2 regions of the Bacillus sp. P4_E1 genome follow, and region 2 is predicted to be linked to the other one. Evidence: riboswitches for the same ligand, from Rfam matches in the RefSeq annotation. Region 2 holds a riboswitch; the other holds the start of a gene.
The links. Region 2 has a riboswitch for S-adenosylmethionine ahead of AC1DS7_RS00165 (ECF-type riboflavin transporter substrate-binding protein). Riboswitches for the same ligand answer to the same signal wherever they lie in the genome.
Positions count from the first base shown of each region.

Region 1: it holds a riboswitch for S-adenosylmethionine, as region 2 does, so the genes downstream of both, mtnW (2,3-diketo-5-methylthiopentyl-1-phosphate enolase) here and AC1DS7_RS00165 (ECF-type riboflavin transporter substrate-binding protein) in region 2, are expected to answer to the same signal.

Region 1 is NZ_JBFUIV010000012.1:13,027-22,209, reverse strand. It holds gene AC1DS7_RS17410 (nitroreductase family protein) at 1-9, opposite strand, end outside; gene AC1DS7_RS17405 (GGDEF domain-containing protein) at 320-1,612, shown strand; gene AC1DS7_RS17400 (serine hydrolase domain-containing protein) at 1,762-2,889, shown strand; gene AC1DS7_RS17395 (NAD(P)-dependent oxidoreductase) at 2,894-3,772, shown strand; gene AC1DS7_RS17390 (DUF3909 family protein) at 3,778-4,110, shown strand; gene AC1DS7_RS17385 (hypothetical protein) at 4,222-4,497, opposite strand; gene AC1DS7_RS17380 (1,2-dihydroxy-3-keto-5-methylthiopentene dioxygenase) at 4,817-5,329, opposite strand; gene AC1DS7_RS17375 (methylthioribulose 1-phosphate dehydratase) at 5,307-5,945, opposite strand; gene AC1DS7_RS17370 (2-hydroxy-3-keto-5-methylthiopentenyl-1-phosphate phosphatase) at 5,942-6,601, opposite strand; gene mtnW (2,3-diketo-5-methylthiopentyl-1-phosphate enolase) at 6,598-7,842, opposite strand; SAM riboswitch class I at 7,907-8,012, opposite strand; gene AC1DS7_RS17360 (aminotransferase class I/II-fold pyridoxal phosphate-dependent enzyme) at 8,065-9,183, opposite strand, start outside.
Region 2 is NZ_JBFUIV010000001.1:27,205-36,387, reverse strand. It holds gene AC1DS7_RS00175 (energy-coupling factor transporter transmembrane component T family protein) at 1-686, opposite strand, end outside; gene AC1DS7_RS00170 (ABC transporter ATP-binding protein) at 679-2,379, opposite strand; gene AC1DS7_RS00165 (ECF-type riboflavin transporter substrate-binding protein) at 2,390-2,938, opposite strand; SAM riboswitch class I at 3,078-3,193, opposite strand; gene AC1DS7_RS00160 (aspartate/glutamate racemase family protein) at 3,344-4,027, shown strand; gene AC1DS7_RS00155 (macrolide family glycosyltransferase) at 4,077-5,255, opposite strand; gene lepB (signal peptidase I) at 5,512-6,030, opposite strand; gene AC1DS7_RS00145 (peptidoglycan D,D-transpeptidase FtsI family protein) at 6,108-8,234, opposite strand; gene AC1DS7_RS00140 (PAS domain-containing sensor histidine kinase) at 8,459-9,183, opposite strand, start outside.

The DNA of each region.
Region 1 (9,183 bases), on a different contig from region 2:
GTTTGTCATTATATATCCTCCAAATTACATATCAACTTAATATAAAATAAATGTAATATACTCTACTTACATTTTGTAAGTTATTGAATTTAAGAATATAATACCTTTATTTTAATTGTCAAGTTTTAAATAGTAAGGCAGGGCATTCATACAAACGATACAATTCATATAATCATAAACTAAAAAAGGAATTTCCAGAGCAGATAAGCGAAGATAACATTCTCAATTAGCTTGTTAATATGAGTTCCTCACAATTCTTTATAAAATGATTGTGAGGAATTCAGTAAAACAAGATATATGAAGTGAGTGAAGACTAGTGATGAACATACTACATTTTTTATTAGAGAATACTGTTTTCCAAAATGTATTACAAGATCTTCAGTTGAATGTCCTTTATATAGAAGATGGATGTACACATCAACAAACGATAGAAAACGTCCATCCAAAATGTATGTTTATAGCAAATAGTTTTGAAGAAGGAGAAATATTGTTTCATAGAACTAGACCACATATTGTAATTATGTATGTAACAGATTTTGCTCAAATAAAATATATAAAGAATATATATAATTCACAGAGCACATTCATTATCATTTGGGATCAACAGATAGACAATCAGTTTGCAGATTTACTACTGTTAGGAATACGTAATATTGTTATAGCACCAGTAACCCCACAAGTAGTACTAGAGGAAGTGAATAAGAGTTTATATCAGCTTTCTTTAGTGCGACAAGTAAGTTTACAACAAGAATTGCTTCAAACGATGTTTGATTTTCAAAATGATTTATTATTTATAGTAGAAGATGATGAGATTGTTGATTGTAATACGAATTTTTTACAATTCTTCGGACATGATAATTTATTTACGTATCGTGAACAACATTTAGTGTTTGCAGAACATCTTATTAGAGAGAACGGATATTATTCGACGACTCACGATATAACATGGCTGGATGATACTTTATCAAATGGAAGAAGAATTAAAATGTATAATTATGAAGGAGAAGCATTTACTTTTCTATTACGTGCGACACCATTACCAGAAGACTTATCGCGATTTATAGTAAAATGCACAGAGATTACAGAATTAGATGAAATCTATCAAGAGCAAGAAAGATTGGCTATGATAGATTCATTGACAGAAATATATAATCGCTTGAAATTCCAACAAATATTGGAGACAGAGTGGGAGAATGTATTACGTAATGATGAAAAAGTTGCACTTATTTTGTTTGATATAGATAATTTTAAATCAGTAAATGACACATATGGTCATGATTTTGGCGATTTAGCATTAGTACAACTTGCAGATCTTATGAAATCTAAAGTTGAAGCTCAACATGTATTTGCAAGATGGGGAGGAGAGGAATTTATAATATTAGTGACAAATACGGTAGAAAAAGAAGCGTTTCAAGTTGCGGAATCATTGCGATTTTTCATTGAAACAAAGCATTTCTCTGGAATTTCGAAATTAACAGCGAGTTTTGGAGTTGCGTTATATGAGCAAGGGATTACAAGAGAAGAGTTAATGCAAAGAGCGGATATTGCGTTATATGAAGCGAAAAAAAATGGGAAAAATCAAGTATGTATATATAGAAAAGAAAAAATGTGATTTTTCGCAACAAATTGTTGCGATTTTTTTTTATTACTTGATAATAGAATATGGGGGACCATTTTAACCGAGAAGCTCCCACTTCAAGTAAGCTCGCAAGAGAGACTAAGTGGTGGGTAGTTCACATGAAGTAATTACGGAGGAACAATATGATAAAAAAAATAATGGTTATGGCTTCACTGTCTGCTGTAGTTTGCGGCGGAGTATACTATTTTCTCTATCCCGATCCAAAGGAACAAGCAGTATTAACAACAAAGGTAACTCCTGCTATTGAGTCAGATGTACAGGATAATATAGAAGAAGTGCAAAAAATTGATTATGCTAGTATATCTCAAAAGTTAGATCAGTATTTAGTAGGAAAGCAATTTAATGGGACAGTTTTGGTGACAGATAAAGAGCATGTTATATTGAATAAAGGATATGGATATGCTGATGTTCAAAATAAAATAGAAAATACGCCTCAAACAAAATATCGTATCGGTTCTATTACGAAAACAGTTGTTGCTACATCCATTCTACAGTTACAAGAACAAGGGAAGTTAAATATCCAAGATAATGTAAATAAATACATTCCTTCATTTCCAGTAGATAAACACATCACGTTATATCACTTATTAACGCATACATCTGGTTTACCGGAAAGTGGGAAAGGGAAGGTTAATGTAGCTTCACGTATAAATTTAGTAACTTGGATTGGAAGTCAAAAATTAGAGTTTCCACCAGGAACAGGTTGGAAGTATACGGATTATAATTATATGGTGCTCGCTTATATTATAGAAAATATAACGAAAAAGCCTTTAGGAGACTATGTAAAAGAAAATATATTTACAAAGGCCGAGATGCATGAATCAGGTATGGGAAATATGGTGCCTGGAGATAAAAACTTCACGAAGGGGTATGTGAAGAAAGATCAAGAGCTTGTACTAGCACAAAAATTAGGGGTGGACTGGTTATATGGATCGGGTGAGATGTATACGACAGTAGGGGATATGAAAAAATTAGATGAAGCGATTATAAATGGAAAGCTTCTTTCTGAACAAAGTATACAAGCGATGTTTACACCTTCACAAGAAAGAAAATATGCATTTAGCTTTTACATATATCCAGATTATTTCCATAACCATGGTGTACTATCTGGTTGGAACACTTTCAATAATTTTAATAAAGAAAAAGGAACTTTTGTTATTTTATTTTCAAATGTGAAAAATAGTATGGATGATGATTTTAATAAAGAGTTCCGAAAGATGGTAAATGATTTATTAGAACAAAGGGGATGAGAAGATGGAAAATAAAAATTTATCAATAGGTTTCATTGGTATTGGTGTAATGGGAAAAAGTATGGTCAACCATTTAATGCAAAGTGGTTATAAAGTATATGTATATAATAGAACGAAGGAAAAAGCGGATTCTTTAGTGCAAGAGGGTGCGACTTGGTGTGATACACCGAAAGCGTTAGTAAAGCAAGTTGATGTTGTTATGACGATGGTTGGTTATCCTCATGATGTAGAAGAAGTGTACTTTGGGATTGATGGAATTTTAGAACATGCAAATGAAGGTACGATAGCAATTGACTTTACAACATCTACACCAACATTGGCAAAACGTATTAATGAAGTTGCGAAAAGCAAGAATATATATACATTAGATGCACCAGTATCTGGCGGGGACATTGGGGCTAAAGAAGCAAGACTAGCAATTATGGTCGGTGGAGAGAACAGAATATATGATATTTGCTTACCTCTATTTGAAAAACTAGGAACAAATATTCAGTTGCAAGGCCCTGCTGGGAGTGGACAACATACAAAAATGTGCAATCAAATAGCAATTGCTTCTAACATGATAGGAGTATGTGAAGCGGTAGCATATGCGAAAAAGGCTGGACTTAATGCAGATAAAGTATTAGAGAGTATTTCGACAGGAGCAGCAGGTAGCTGGTCATTAAGTAATTTAGCTCCTCGAATGTTAAAAGGAGATTTTGAACCTGGCTTTTATGTAAAGCATTTTATGAAAGATATGAAGATTGCTTTAGATGAAGCTGAAAAATTACAATTACCAGTACCGGGTTTAACCCTAGCGAAGGAATTGTATGAAGAGCTAATCGCAGATGGAAAAGAGAATAGCGGAACACAAGTATTATACAAAAAGTATATAAGGGGGTAAATGGAATGGATCTCCAAAAGTTTGACGAGATGATTGATGCTGTGCAGCGAGCAACTTGTGTACAGATTAATGATAAGCAAAAAGAAGCTTTTAAACAAAAATACGATTTTGGACCAGATTTTGAATATGGAAGAGATGAGAAAGGACATTATGTTATCCGAAGCTCGAAAAAGATGTTAGAGGAAATGGAGTTTTATTTGGCATTGAAATATGATCGGGATGGAATTGTCCTTTATATGCATGCTGAGATTGAAGGGACATGTCATGTATCCGTTAGCTACAGTGAAGATGCACTTCATTTGCAAGAATTGTTTCAATTTCTAGAAGAAAATAAATAAAAAGTCCTCAAATGAGGACTTTTTATTTATTTAGGCAGGCATAATATTTAAGTTGGATAATTTATCCCGCTATTTGTGTGCAGTAAAACTCCCACTGATTAAAGTTTCACTTTATAGGCTGGAAGCGCGGCGGCATCGTTCAATTGGGAATGGAATAACTTGGGCAATGTGATTAGGGCCGAGCTGTTTTGCGCGAGCATGGCGTAGTATATAAAATGCGCACAGAATAGAAACAGGAATAGCACCATATAAACCAAAAAATAAAGCGCTTACACATGATGCAGCAAAACCTAAAACACCAACTTCTAATTCTTCCATAATAGCTCCTAAAATGACAGGAATAGCTCCGCATGTAACTCCTAGTATAAGTGCGATAAGTAAACTCATGATTATCCCCCTCTGTTTGCAATATTCATTTCCTTCTTATTAGTTGTAGTATATCATACACAAAACAGAATTTTCAGAAAAAATTCAAAAAAAGTTCAATAAATGTTCAAAAAATATTCCGGAATGTACTTGATAAAGTGGAATTATGATTCGAGATATTTGATTTGAACAAGCGAAAGGGACAAATCATTTTAGTAAATAAAAAATCAGGCTTACTTCAATGTTATGAAATAAGCCTGTTCCATAGGAGGATGTATATATGTAGAGTGAATAAAAGGTTGGAAAAGGGGTTCCAAGTTCTTTTATTCAACTAGCTACCTTAATAAATTGGAACCCAACCTTCTGTTGTAACAAAAATACGAATAGCTACAACTTGGCGATCATCTTGTAAGGTGAAATAGTGTCTTGCATTTTCAGGCACAGATATAAGATCACCAGGCTCGAGTTCAACGTCAAAGAATCGACCATCTTTTCCTTCAATAGCGAAGATGCCATGACCGCTGACAATAAAGCGAACTTCATCGTCAGTATGATGGTGTTCTTTTTGGAAATTAATTAATAACTCGTCAAGGTTAGGTGTGCTATTTGAAAGTGAAATCACATCATATGCTTTATAACCCCTGCGCTCTGAAACATCAGCAATTTCTTTTGAAAACAACGTTAATATTTCAGCTTTGTTTTCATCTGTTAAGGAGTAATTTTCTTTTAAATGAGTAGGAAGTTTAGAAATATTCCATTTCTCATATAAAACATCTTCTCCTTGTAGAAAGTTTGATACTTCTACTTCATTTTCAATACGAGTATTTTCCTCATGAATACGAATTTGCGCCATTAGAAACGCCTCCTTGAATTGATAATAATTTTATATGAAATTGGAATAAAAACTCATAAGCTTCTAATCTTTTTTTTGCATCAAAGCTATCACGGCCCCATACGGTAATGCCATGGTTTCGAATTAATACTGCTCCTGAATCTCCTTGTATATGCTTTCGGAATTTCTCTCCAAGCGTCGGGATATGAGCATCATTTTCGATAATAGGAATGTTAATCGTTGCACCTTCTTCCCAAATATCAAGAGCTTTAATAATCTCTTGATTTTGAAGGGTGACTGCATCACTATACAAATTTGTGATGACATTGTTATCAGTTGTATGAACATGAAGTACGCACCCGGCGTTCGTATTGTTATAAATATGTGTATGCAATATTGTTTCTGCCGAAGGGCGTAACTCAGTTTCTAAAACGGGAATTCCTTGATGATTTACTAATAAAAAATCATCTGGAGTGGTTTTTGTTTTATCTTTGCCACTTGCTGTAATAAGAAAAGTAAGGGGATCATGACTGACTTTTATAGAAATATTTCCACTCGTTGCTGGAAACCAATTCCGAGTTGTTAATTCTTTTTTAATTTCACTTAAGTCATACCATTGACGAAAAAGTTGTTTCATAATTTCACCTCCAACAAATGTTTTAGTTCAGCTAGAACATCGTGAAATGTTTCAAACGGTGTATAAGCAATACGATTTTCTTCACACTTTGTAATAAGGAAGTCACGGGCGAATACTTTATCTGCTTGTTTTGTTGCTTGTAAATCAGTAATAGAATCTCCAATCACAATATGAAAATCATCTTTAGAGCTTAGTTTACGAATTAATGATGATTTACAGAGACCACAACTATGCTGACATTGCTCGTCACAAGGGTGCGGCCATTTCACTTCAACAAATTCTCCTGAAAAGTCAGTTGCATTACAATAAATTTGTTCTTTAGGGATTATTTCTTGTAAGAGTGGATAGACGAAGAAATCCATTCCACCTGATATAACGTAAAAGGAAATGTTATTTTCATTAATGAATTGTATGAATTCATGAAAACCTGTACGGATTTCAGCAGTTTCTTGTAAAAACTGAATAATATCATCGTGTAGATTAATAGGTATTAATCGAAATAATTGAGAAACACCTTCTTGAATAGAAAGTTCTTGCGATAAAATTTTTTGCTTTATTTCCTCTGCTTCTGGTGGTGCGAATTTTTCCATAATGGACATGATATTATCGTTATTTGTAATCGTACCATCGAAATCACAAAATACTTGAATACTCATAATTTCACCTCATGAGAAGGATTTCCCCATATTTGTAGTGCGCTATGCAAATTTATTTCATCCACTTCATGGAGTGGTTTACCTTGTAAAGTAGCTTCAATTGCAGCACGGAAAGCTTTGCCACCACCTTGAGCTCCATTTGGATGCCCATGAATCCCACCGCCGGCATTAATAACAACATCCTTACCAAAATCTCGTAAAATAAAGGGAACGAAACCAGGATGAATTCCAGCAGATGGAACAGAAAAACTTTTCTTGAAATAGTGGTCTTCCTCAGTTAATGCTGCTGTAATGAGAAGAGCTTCCTCTTTTTCTAATGCAACGTTGCCGTATGGTGATGGGAATAAAGAGAAATCAGCACCAGCGTAACGTAGTAATTTTCCAAGTAGTAATGGAGAAGAGAAACCGTATAGTTTCGATGATGAATATGCGCCACTTACAGCAGGGTGTGCCATAATAGGAATTGGGATTTCATCGTCTTCTACAAGTGCTTGCAGTACATCTAATCCATAAGAAAATACATTAAATAAAAGAATGTCTGCTCCAGCTACCACCGCACGTTTCGCGTTTTCTTTTAAATCATAAGTTCGACCTGTTAAATTTACTGCGTATAAAGTTTTATGCCCGTAAGTTTCGTATACAGATTGTAAAACTTCTTTACCAGATTCAATTCTTTTTATAAGTGGTGTTAATGAGTTTTCGAATAAAATTTCATCATCTTTTACAATATCTACGCCTCCAATTGCCTGATCGCGTAGTTGAGTTTTTAAATATCCAATATTCCGTCCTATCATCCCTTTGAAAATACTCATTAGAAGAGGTCGATCTTGAACTTGTAAAAGGTTTCGGATGCCTTCAATTCCAAATTTTGGTCCAGGGAACTGTTTCTTTAATTCGTCTGAGAATGTTAAATCAATTAGTTTAATTTCTCCATCTAACGAAAGTTTTCCAAATGTTGTTGTCAAAATGGCTGGTAAGTCAGGGCTAAAGTTCAGCGATGGATAATGAATTTTAATGAGTCCACGTGATACTTTTTTGCCAAGGTAAGAGTTAATATGTTCTTGTTCGTCTAACGCTTCAATATGAATGACATTGCCTTTATGTTGTTTTAATTGTTCTTGTAATAAGTGTGGTAAATGAGTCCATGAACCAATTGTTAAACCGATTGCAATTTGTTCTGCTTTCTTTTCTAAGTTGTGAGAATCATCGTGGATTAAATATGTCGCTATAATTCCGCTCATTGTTATACCCTCCTAGTTAAATAAAAAAACCTCTCAGCTAAGGAGAGGTTTTTTTACAACCAGCTCCTTATCTGTCAGCATAATGCTGCGAGAATTAGCACCGTGTCTACAATTGTAGATCGGTTGCCGGGTTTCGTCGGGCTCGTCCCTCCACCTGCTCTTGATAAGAAGTATTTAGAAATGTTTAAATTTTTAAGATAACTGAATTTTGTCAGATATTTTTTATGTTGTCAATGACTTTTTGAAAAAATTTAATTTATCAATTCGATTAATTGCTTCTCGTAATCTATCTTCCGTATGCAAGAGACCAACACGGACATACCCTTCGCCGTGCTCACCAAATCCAACACCAGGAGCAACTGCAACGTGTGCTTTTTCTAGTAAAATGTCAGAAAATTGCTCAGATGTATATCCTTTTGGAACAGGAAGCCATGCAAAGAATGATCCTGTTGGAATGTTTACTTTCCAACCAATTGAGTGACAAGCTGAAATAAGAGCATTTCTCCGAGATTCATAACTATTAACAAGATCTACCACACAAGACTGCGAGCCTAATAGTGCTTCGCGGGCAGCATCTTGAACTGCACCAAAAATACTAACATACATATGATCTTGCAATAGGTTAATAGTTTCGATGACACTTTCATTTCCTACTGCAAAAGCAATACGCCATCCAGCCATATTGAAAGTTTTCGATAAAGTGTAAATCTCAATACCTGTATCTTTAGCTCCGTCTGCTTGCAAGAAACTAACAGGCTTTTGACCATCGAATCCGATAGCACCGTAAGCAAAATCGTGAACAACTAATATATTATGTTTATTAGCAAAATGAATGGTTGCATCAAAAAAATCTTTTGATGCAGTAGCACCGGTAGGGTTATTTGGATAGTTTAAAAACATTAACTTTGCTCGCTCCGCAACAGAGTCATCAATTTTTGTATAATCCGGTAAAAAATTATTTTCTGCAATAAGCGGCATTGTTTCAAATTGTGCTTTTGCTAAAGCAACTCCTGATAAATAATCTGGATAGCCTGGATCTGGAACGAGAATAGTATCACCAGGGTTTGTAAAACAAACTGGTAATTCTACTAATCCAGCCTTTCCGCCAAACAAAATAGCAACTTCAGTTTTTGGATTTACTACTACATCATATTCACGTTGATAGAATGTTGCCACGGCTTCTTTTAAGCTTTCGTGTCCGCGAAATGGCGGATATTTATGATGAATGGTCTTTTCAGCAGCATCTTGTAAAGCTTTAACGATATGCTGCGGTGTTGGTTGATCTGGATTACCTTGACCTAGATTAATAACATCGTGACCAGCTGCAACGAATTTGTTAAC
Region 2 (9,183 bases):
TAGTACCACGTTCGTTTATCCTTTTTTCCAAAACCTCTTAAATCCATTGCATTTGAAACAGTATCAATCCTTTCTAATGAATGAATAATAAGTGGCCAAAAAATTAAAACACGGTTTTTCATACGAATCCACAAGCTCGCTTCTCCTTTTTCAAAAGGTACGCCTCTTGCTTCCTGCGCGTGTCTAATGATTATATATTCAGATTGAATACTTGGTATATAACGCAGTGCAATATTTATTGCATATGTAATTTTATAAGGAATAGCAAATTTATTTAAGCTGCTTACAAATTCACTTGGATGGGTTGTATAAATAAAAAGAAGTGTAAATGGTAATAACGTAAAATATTTCAATGAAAGTGTAGCTGCATAAAATAAAGTTTCATATGTAATTGTTGCATAACCTATATAAAAAAAAGAGGTATACGATCCCGTTAATTCCGATCCATGGGTGGGCGTAATGAAAAGAATCATAACGGAATTTAATAAACTAAATGTAAATATAACGCTGAAAATAACTATAATTTTACGCAATTGAATTTTTGCAATTAAGAGGCCGATACATCCAACAATAAATAAAATTAGCAATATACGAAAATCAAAAAATAAAAAAGTAAGTGTCATACAAAATATAAATAAAGATAATTTAATTGCACCATCCATACGATAAAAATACGTATTATGCATATTCCTCCCTCCTATTAGCTTCAATATAAAGTTTCACAAATGTTTCTGGAGTTGGAATCCCGCTTAATTTAGCTAGTTTTATTAATGAAATCTCCCGTAGATTAGCTCTTTGTAACGTTCCTTGATCCCCTAAAACAGCAGATACAGTATTGTCCGCAATAATTTTTCCTTCATGCAGAACTACCGCTCGATCTGCATATTCTAAAGCAAGATTCATATCGTGTGTGATAATAATAAAGGATATGCCCCTTTCAGCCAGTTTTCTAATAAACGACATAAACTGTTTGTAATGGTAATAATCTTGTCCAGCTGTTGGCTCATCTAATACAATAAGTTTTGGGTTTGTTATAAGTACAGATGCAATAGTAAGCCTCTTTTTTTGTCCATAGCTTAATGCCTGAATTGGCCAGTTACGAAATGGATATAATCCACAAATTTTTAAAGAATTTTCGACTCTTGTCTCAATCTCATCTTTAGAAACCTTTTTTAATTTTAATGAATATGAAACCTCTTCTAAAACAGTAGGCTGTGTAATCATTTGATTTGGGTTTTGCATAACGTAAGAAATAACTTCCCCGCGTTTACGAATAGACCAACAATTTATATTTTCTCCATCGAATGTTATTCTCCCATTCTTTGTTTTATTTATTCCTATAAGAGTATGAGCTAATGTCGATTTCCCTGCTCCATTATGACCCAATAACGCTACTATTTCTCCCTCTCCTATTGAAAGGTTGATATCTTCTAAGGCTGTATGTTTGTTATTGTACGTAAATGATAAATTTTCTATCTTGCATAAAGCTTTTTTAATATATTTGTTTTTTGATGAAACTTGCTTATGCATCCAGTTCTTTAATAGGATATGAACGCCTGCATTACGAAGATTTTCAATTGGAAATACCCTAACATTATTACTATCAAAATTTAATTTCTTTAGCGCCTCTATATAAATAGGTTCTCTTAGTCCGATATTTGGTAATATATTAGAATTTAAAATACTATCCGGTGAACCAACGGCAATAACTTCTCCCTCATCTATTAAAATAATTTTATCTAAATCAAGGTTTAAAATTTCTTCTATTCGATGTTCAATAATTACAATTGTTTTATTATATTTCTCATGTATATTTTTAATGAGTTCTATTGTATTCAAACTACATGCAGGATCCAAATTAGCTAACGGTTCATCAAATAATAATATATCGGCATTTGTCGTTAGCAGACCTGCAAGAGAGACTGTCTGTTTTTGACCTCCTGATAATTCATGCGGACTTTGTGTATGAAAGTCCTGCATGCTTACCTTTTTTAAAGAATCCGTAACAATCTTTTTCATTTCTATTTGATTTACACAATCGTTTTCTAATGCAAATGCTACATCCTCTTCGACAGTAAGGCCTATAAATTGTGAATCTTGATCTTGTAATATTGTCCCTACGTGTTTACTCTGTTCAAAAACACTACCTTTTCTCGGATCCTTTCCAGCTATTAAAATGTTACCGGTACTTATCCCTTCGTAAGAAAATGGAATTAGCCCATTTATACAATGAGCTAATGTTGACTTACCTGAACCACTTCGTCCAGCGATAAGTACCTTTTCCCCAGGATATATTTGAAATGTAATATCTTTTAAAGTAGGCTGCGTGGTATGCCTATATTGAAAGGTAAATTGTTCAAAAGAAATAATTGGTTGCATGTATTCATCCCTACTTTTCAATTTTTAAATGTGTATGTTTCTTATTTGATTTCGCTAGACCGATCGTGATTGGTAAGCCAAGGACTAAAAATACGATAACGTCTGCAATTGTTGCGCCTAGTACTTGTATAACTATTTTGTCAAACGGTTCTCCCATCACAATAATATCGAATGCTCCAGCAAATATAATTGCTATGACAATACCAATTAACCCTGCAATTGCAAAATAAGAAATATCACGGTTATTATACGTTCCATGTTTTACACTAAAACCAACTCTTTTTTGTATGAGTCCCATTGCTAAACCAATAATACCTGAACTAATAACCCATCCCCACCAAATACCCCAACCAGCGATCGTATCTGTAACGGTATGACCGATGAGTCCTATTAAAAGTCCTGCTACCGGGCCAAATAACGCTCCAAAAACTGTTAAAATAGCCAATGCGGGTTTAATAAATGTATTCGGTGCGATAGAAAATCCCCAAAGCCCTAATACCCCGTATAGAGCTGCTCCAATTCCAATAGCTACTACTAGCTTTGTCGTTAATTTGTTCATTACAATTCCCCTCTCGTATTATTCAACTTTTAATACTCTATATTTATTTTGAAAATGAATTATGCATCGACACTTCCTTTCTATACAACAAAAAATGACCTCTTAAATAAGAGGTCATTTTCTTTCACGTACAAGAATCCCCTTATCTTTCAAAAGACACATAGTGTCCTCTGCGGAATTAGCACCTTCCTATGTAATTACATAGGGGTTGCTGAGGCTTCAAAGGGCCGTTCCCTCTACCTCTCTGGATAAGTATGTATTTGTAATCTGTATTATGGCACTAACAATAAATAATTTCAATACTTTTCTTACTATTTTTATTTTTCGATAAATAGTTCACTTAAATCATTGTATTCTTATCGGAATTATGAAATAATAAATTCAAAATTGTTACGGGAGGAATGCATGATGAAAGTAATTGGCTTAATTGGCGGACTAAGTTGGGAATCAACATCGTTGTACTATAAACACATTAATACACTGACTCTCTCTAAATATGATCAAAATGCGAAGCTTGTTTTATATAGTATGGACTTTGGTGAAGTAACTACATTATTACAAAATCATCAATATGAAGAAGTGAAAAATGAATTAGTCGCAGTAGCAAAAAAAGTAGAACACTCTGGAGCTGAATGTTTACTAATGTGTTCTAATACTGTACATCTATTTGCTGAGGAAGTAGAACAAGCAATATCAATCCCACTTCTTCATATCGGTGATGTAAGTGCTAAAGAAATGGTAGAACAGAATATAAAACGGATCGGATTATTAGGAACGAAACAAACAATGGAAGAAGATTTTTATACATCACGACTAGCAAAATATAACATTGAGACAATCATCCCAAATGACGAAGAAAGAACTTTTATCCATCACGTCATATTAAATGAATTAAGTAGAGGAATTATTTCAGAAACATCAAAAGAAAAACTAATACAAATTACCAATTCATTAATTAATAATGGGGCTGAAGGAATTCTACTTGGCTGTACGGAAATTCCTTTGCTCATTTCCCAAAATGATCTATCTGTTCCTGTTTTTGATACTGCTTATTTACATGCGAATACTGCTGTACAATTTGCTGGATAATAATATAAAAGCATACAGGTAGAGCCTCTATGCTTTTATATTATCCGAACTATTTATTTAAAAGAGCATCAATAACTGCAATGGCTCTTTTGGAACCACCACACTCTAAAAAACTTTCATTCAGTTTTTGAATGCCATGTTTATACTTTTTATTTGAAAGAACGTCTGTTACCGCCTTTTTTAAAGTTTGCACATTAACATGCTCTTTCAATAATCTATGTGCTGCCTCAAGCTCAGTTAATCTTTGCGCTATCATAGGTTGATCTTTATCATGCGGTATTATCACAAATGGGACATTATAATGGATTGCATCGTGCACACTATTCATTCCACCATGTGTAATAAAAACATCTGCTTCACTTAATATTTCTGATTGAGGTACGTAAGGGGTTATAATAAAGTTGTCTGGCGCTTGCTTAATTTTTGAAATATCATTTCTATCACCAATCGCCATTACTACAATCCCTTCGAAATTTGAAAAAGCATCAATACAAGTATTAAAAAATGGTTCGATCCCTTCGAGAAGTGTTCCCATTGAAATATAAATAACTTTCTTTTTTGAAAGCAATTCAAGTGGAAACTTTACATTTGTTTTGCGCTTTATAATACTCGGTCCAATAAAAACATTGTTTTCTCCGAACGAATCGCTATTAGGTTGAAAATAACGACTTGTATACACGAGACTAATATCTCCCTTATTATGCATAAATTGAAGATTATTTTTGGGCTTTACTCCAAATTCATGTTCCATTTGATACAGTAACTTTTCAGAGAGTTCATCGGGTTGGAATTGTATTTCTGCATTTGGATGAAAAGGCAAGGTTTCCAATAATACTGGTGGAATTAAAAATATAGGAGAGGAAACTATGCCTGGAACTTGTAAATATTCCTTTACTAACTCTCCAGCACCAAATATATCATAAACTATGAAATCAAAATTAATGCTTTTACATAATCGTTTCGTAATTTCTAATATGTATAAAGAAGTTTGAACATGTACATGAAAGAAAGATTTTAATCCATATGAAGTTTCATTATCAATAGAAATCTCCTTTAATAAATCCGGATGAGTATGTACAATGGCTCCCAAAACTTCAAGCCTTTCCTTAAAGCTTTCCGTTGTAATATAGTGTACGTTATCACCTCTTTCAGTAAAGGCCTTTACTAAACTTAATGTAGGATTTACATGTCCCTCTGCAGGGAAATTAACTATTAAAATATTCATCACTTATTTCTCACTCCTTACAATTCAATGTTCTTATTAATCGTACTGTTATTATTACAAGCAATCTTCCCTTAATAGTCCCAATATACTTACTACTTTAGGTTGATAAATAATTATCAGACATTGAAAAAGGCATCTACATAAAATGTAGATGCCTAACTGTGATAAGGAGTGTTCTGTGAGGTTAGGATAAGCTTTTCTGCTTGTCCTATGCTATCAATATATGATTTATTTTATAAAACGTGCATATCTAATAGAATTATTTTATTTGATCAAATGGATAATATACCATTTTCACTTTACCTATTATATTTGACTCATCAATTAGTCCAAGCGTATTCCTACTATCTTTACTATGATTTCGATTATCACCTAACACAAATAATTTATGCGTGGGAACTTTCATTTCTCTAGAGTTTGAAAAACGATTTGATACTTGTGACATATCTAACTGTATATACGACTCATCACGCTTTTTACCGTTAATATATACCTCATCGTCTCTTAATTGTATGTTATTCCCCGGTAATCCAATAATTCGTTTCACGTAGTATGTAGGCGAGTCTTTTTTTATTATTACAACATCACCATGATGAAAAGAAGAAAAATAGATGCTAGCCTTATTAACAAGTATGCGATTATTCTCATTCAAAGTAGGTTGCATCGAAATTCCTTCTACCATACAAAATAAAAATGACTTATTAATAAAAATAATTCCTATTATAATTAAAATATAGCTACATATTTTTCTCCGATCTTTTAGAATCAATTGCTTCATATGTACCTCATTTCTAATCTATTCGTATGTAAAAAACGTCTCTAGTTCATATAATTGCTAGAGACGTTTCGTATATTTTAATTCTCTTTAGAGTCATCTGTTTTTGGTGCTTCGCCAGTTAATCGCTTATTTTTTAATTCAAAATAAGCATCTAAAACTTCTTTTCCAATATCAGAGTTAATACCAGATTTATCATTAATAACCCACGGCACAACTACAGAGAATGCTACTTCAGGATTATCATACGGCGCATATCCTGCCAACGTTAAATTATAACATTCTCTTCGCTCACCTTTTTCATTTCTTCCAATATCACTTTCTCCACCGTATACTGTCTGTGCTGTCCCTGTTTTACCTGCTGGCTTATAAGATGCTTTTTGGAACGCCCTTACTCCTGTTCCATCACCTTCTTGGAATACCCTTCTAAATCCTTCTTTTACTTGATTTATATATTCCTCTTTCATATCTATCTTATTTAAAACGATTGGTTCTACTGCATGCTCCACTTTACCAATCTCATCTTTTTGCGACGTTTGCTCTCTTACCTCTTGAACAATTTGTGGCTTCATTCGATATCCACCGTTTGCGATTGTTGAAATATACTGTACAAGCTGAAGTGGCGTATAGGTGTCATACTGGCCAATTGAGTAGTCTAGCAAAAAACCAGGTTGATTATCTTTTTTACCAATTTGTCCAGCTGTTTCATTCGGTAAATCAATACCCGTTGGAACACCTAATCCAAATTGCCTGAAATAATACCTCATTTTATCAAAGTACTCCTGTTTAATATTTAATGAACTATTTTTCACATAATCTACACCTGCAATTTTTAATGCTGTATTAAACATATAAACGTTAGAAGAAACTTGTAAAGCTCTTAGCTCATCAATATTCCCGAAATCTTTCCAAGACTTTTTCTCCTTAGTTCCTTTAAACTTCATAGGCGCATCATAAAAGTAAGTACCTGGTGTTATAGCTTTCGTTTCGAAACCAGTCAATATTGTCGCACCTTTAACTGTTGATCCAAGCTCATATGAACTTGTCATCGTACCTAAAGCATAATCTTCAACTTCTGTTTTCCCATCTTTTTCTACTAATTTTTTCCCTGCCATTGATAATACTTGACCATTTTTCGGATTTATCATTACAACGAAGGCACGGTCCAACATCGATTCTGAACCTTTATAGGCCTTTAATATTTTTTCTATGCTCTCTTCTACTTTTTTCTGTAATTCCATATCTATTGTTAAAGTTAAATTCTTACCGCTCTTTCCCTCAGAAACGGTTTCCGTTCTAATTGTATTACCTTGTTTATCTGCAACGCTTCTTACTTCTTTTTTTGTACCATGAAGTACATCTTCATATTGCTGCTCGATATAACTTTTTCCAACCCTATCATTTCGGCTATAATCACGTACCAAGTAGTAATCTAATCGTTCACTTGGTAATCCTTCATCGGAATTAGAAACATTTCCAAGAACAGATCGGAATAACCCATCATTTACATACACTCTCTCCCAATCCACCGATACGTCTACACCTGGGAGATTCGCTAAACCTTCACTAATTAAAGTAAATTCCTTTTCACTAACATCTTTTTTAATAATTTGAGGAGCCATTTGATAACCAGAAGTCATCTTACTTTTAATAGCTAACACTTTTATATCTTTCTCTGTTAATTCCTGAAGATTTTTATCTGTAACCCGTTTTCTTTTTAACTCTTCTATTTTTTTATCTAGCTTCTTGCCGCTAATATCCTTTTCTCTAAATGTATCTATTTCTTTTTTCGATACTAGATTTTCAGCCAGTTGCGGATTTAATTGCATCCAAAAATCTTTCTTATCTGTCTCATTTAACTTATCTATATCTTCTTGCGGCATTTCAATTATGTCTACAAGTTGTCTTGCAGTTTTTAATATATCTTCTGATTTTACACCTTTCATCTTTGTGTACGTGATCGTGCGTAAAGATGTATTATCAACAACTGGATTCCCTTCTCGATCAAATATTTTCCCACGTGGGACAGATAGGCTCACAGTTGCATTTTCTCTCTTTTCTACTTCATTTTTATAAGTCTCTCCATCGAAAATTTGCACTTTACCTAACTGTATAATCATTGCAGAAAATAATAAAAATACACATAGAAATAAAATATTTAACCGCATCGGTATTGCTCTACCACTTTTTTTCACTTGCTTTTTCACCTTGTCATAATCTCCTCCTTACAGTATTTCTAATAATAATTGAATCTATATATTAAAAGTAGTGCACATTTTCTATACAGTACTTTGTACAAATATTAATATACTGATAAAAACTTAATAGAAATTAAAACAAAGGTTAAGAAAAGGTAAAGTTTACTAAATTAAATATAAAAATACCCAATGAAAAAAGTTTAGCTTTTTTCATTGGGTATTTAATCATTTATTTAAGAGTTAATATTAGAACGTATCGATATACATTTATCATCACAATTTGATAGAGATTGTTTACTCTGAATTTTCGGCAAGTAAATAGTTACAGTTGTCCCGACGCCAACCTCACTCATTATACTTATTGTTCCTTGATGACCTTCAATTATTTTATAACTTAACATCAATCCAATACCGGTACCTTTTTCTTTCGTACTATAGAAAGGTTCACCTAATCTTTTAATTCTTTCTTCAGGTATTCCTATTCCTTCATCTATTACACTAATAATGACACCTTTTTTATGTATTTCTTTTATATGGATTGAAATTTTCCCGCCATCTAGCATTGCTTCAATTGAATTTTGCAAAATATTAATAAATACTTGTTTCAATTGATTTTCTGAGCATTCAATGATTATCTCTTTGGAATCTGTAAATAGTTCAACTTGAATATTTGTCATGATTGCTTTTGTATTAATTAATGATACGACATTTTTAAAAATTTGATAAATATTTTTCTTTTCTGTATTTATTTCATCAGTTTTAGCAATCGACAAAAACTCTTGGAGGATTGCTTCTATTCTTTCTATTTCGGAAAGCATAAGATCAAAATATTTTTCTTGATCTTCTTTATTAATTTGGAATAACTGTATAAATCCTTTAATTACAGTTAATGGGTTTCTCACTTCATGAGCTACACCGGCTGCTAATTGACCAATTGCCGCAAGTGTATCTGATTTAT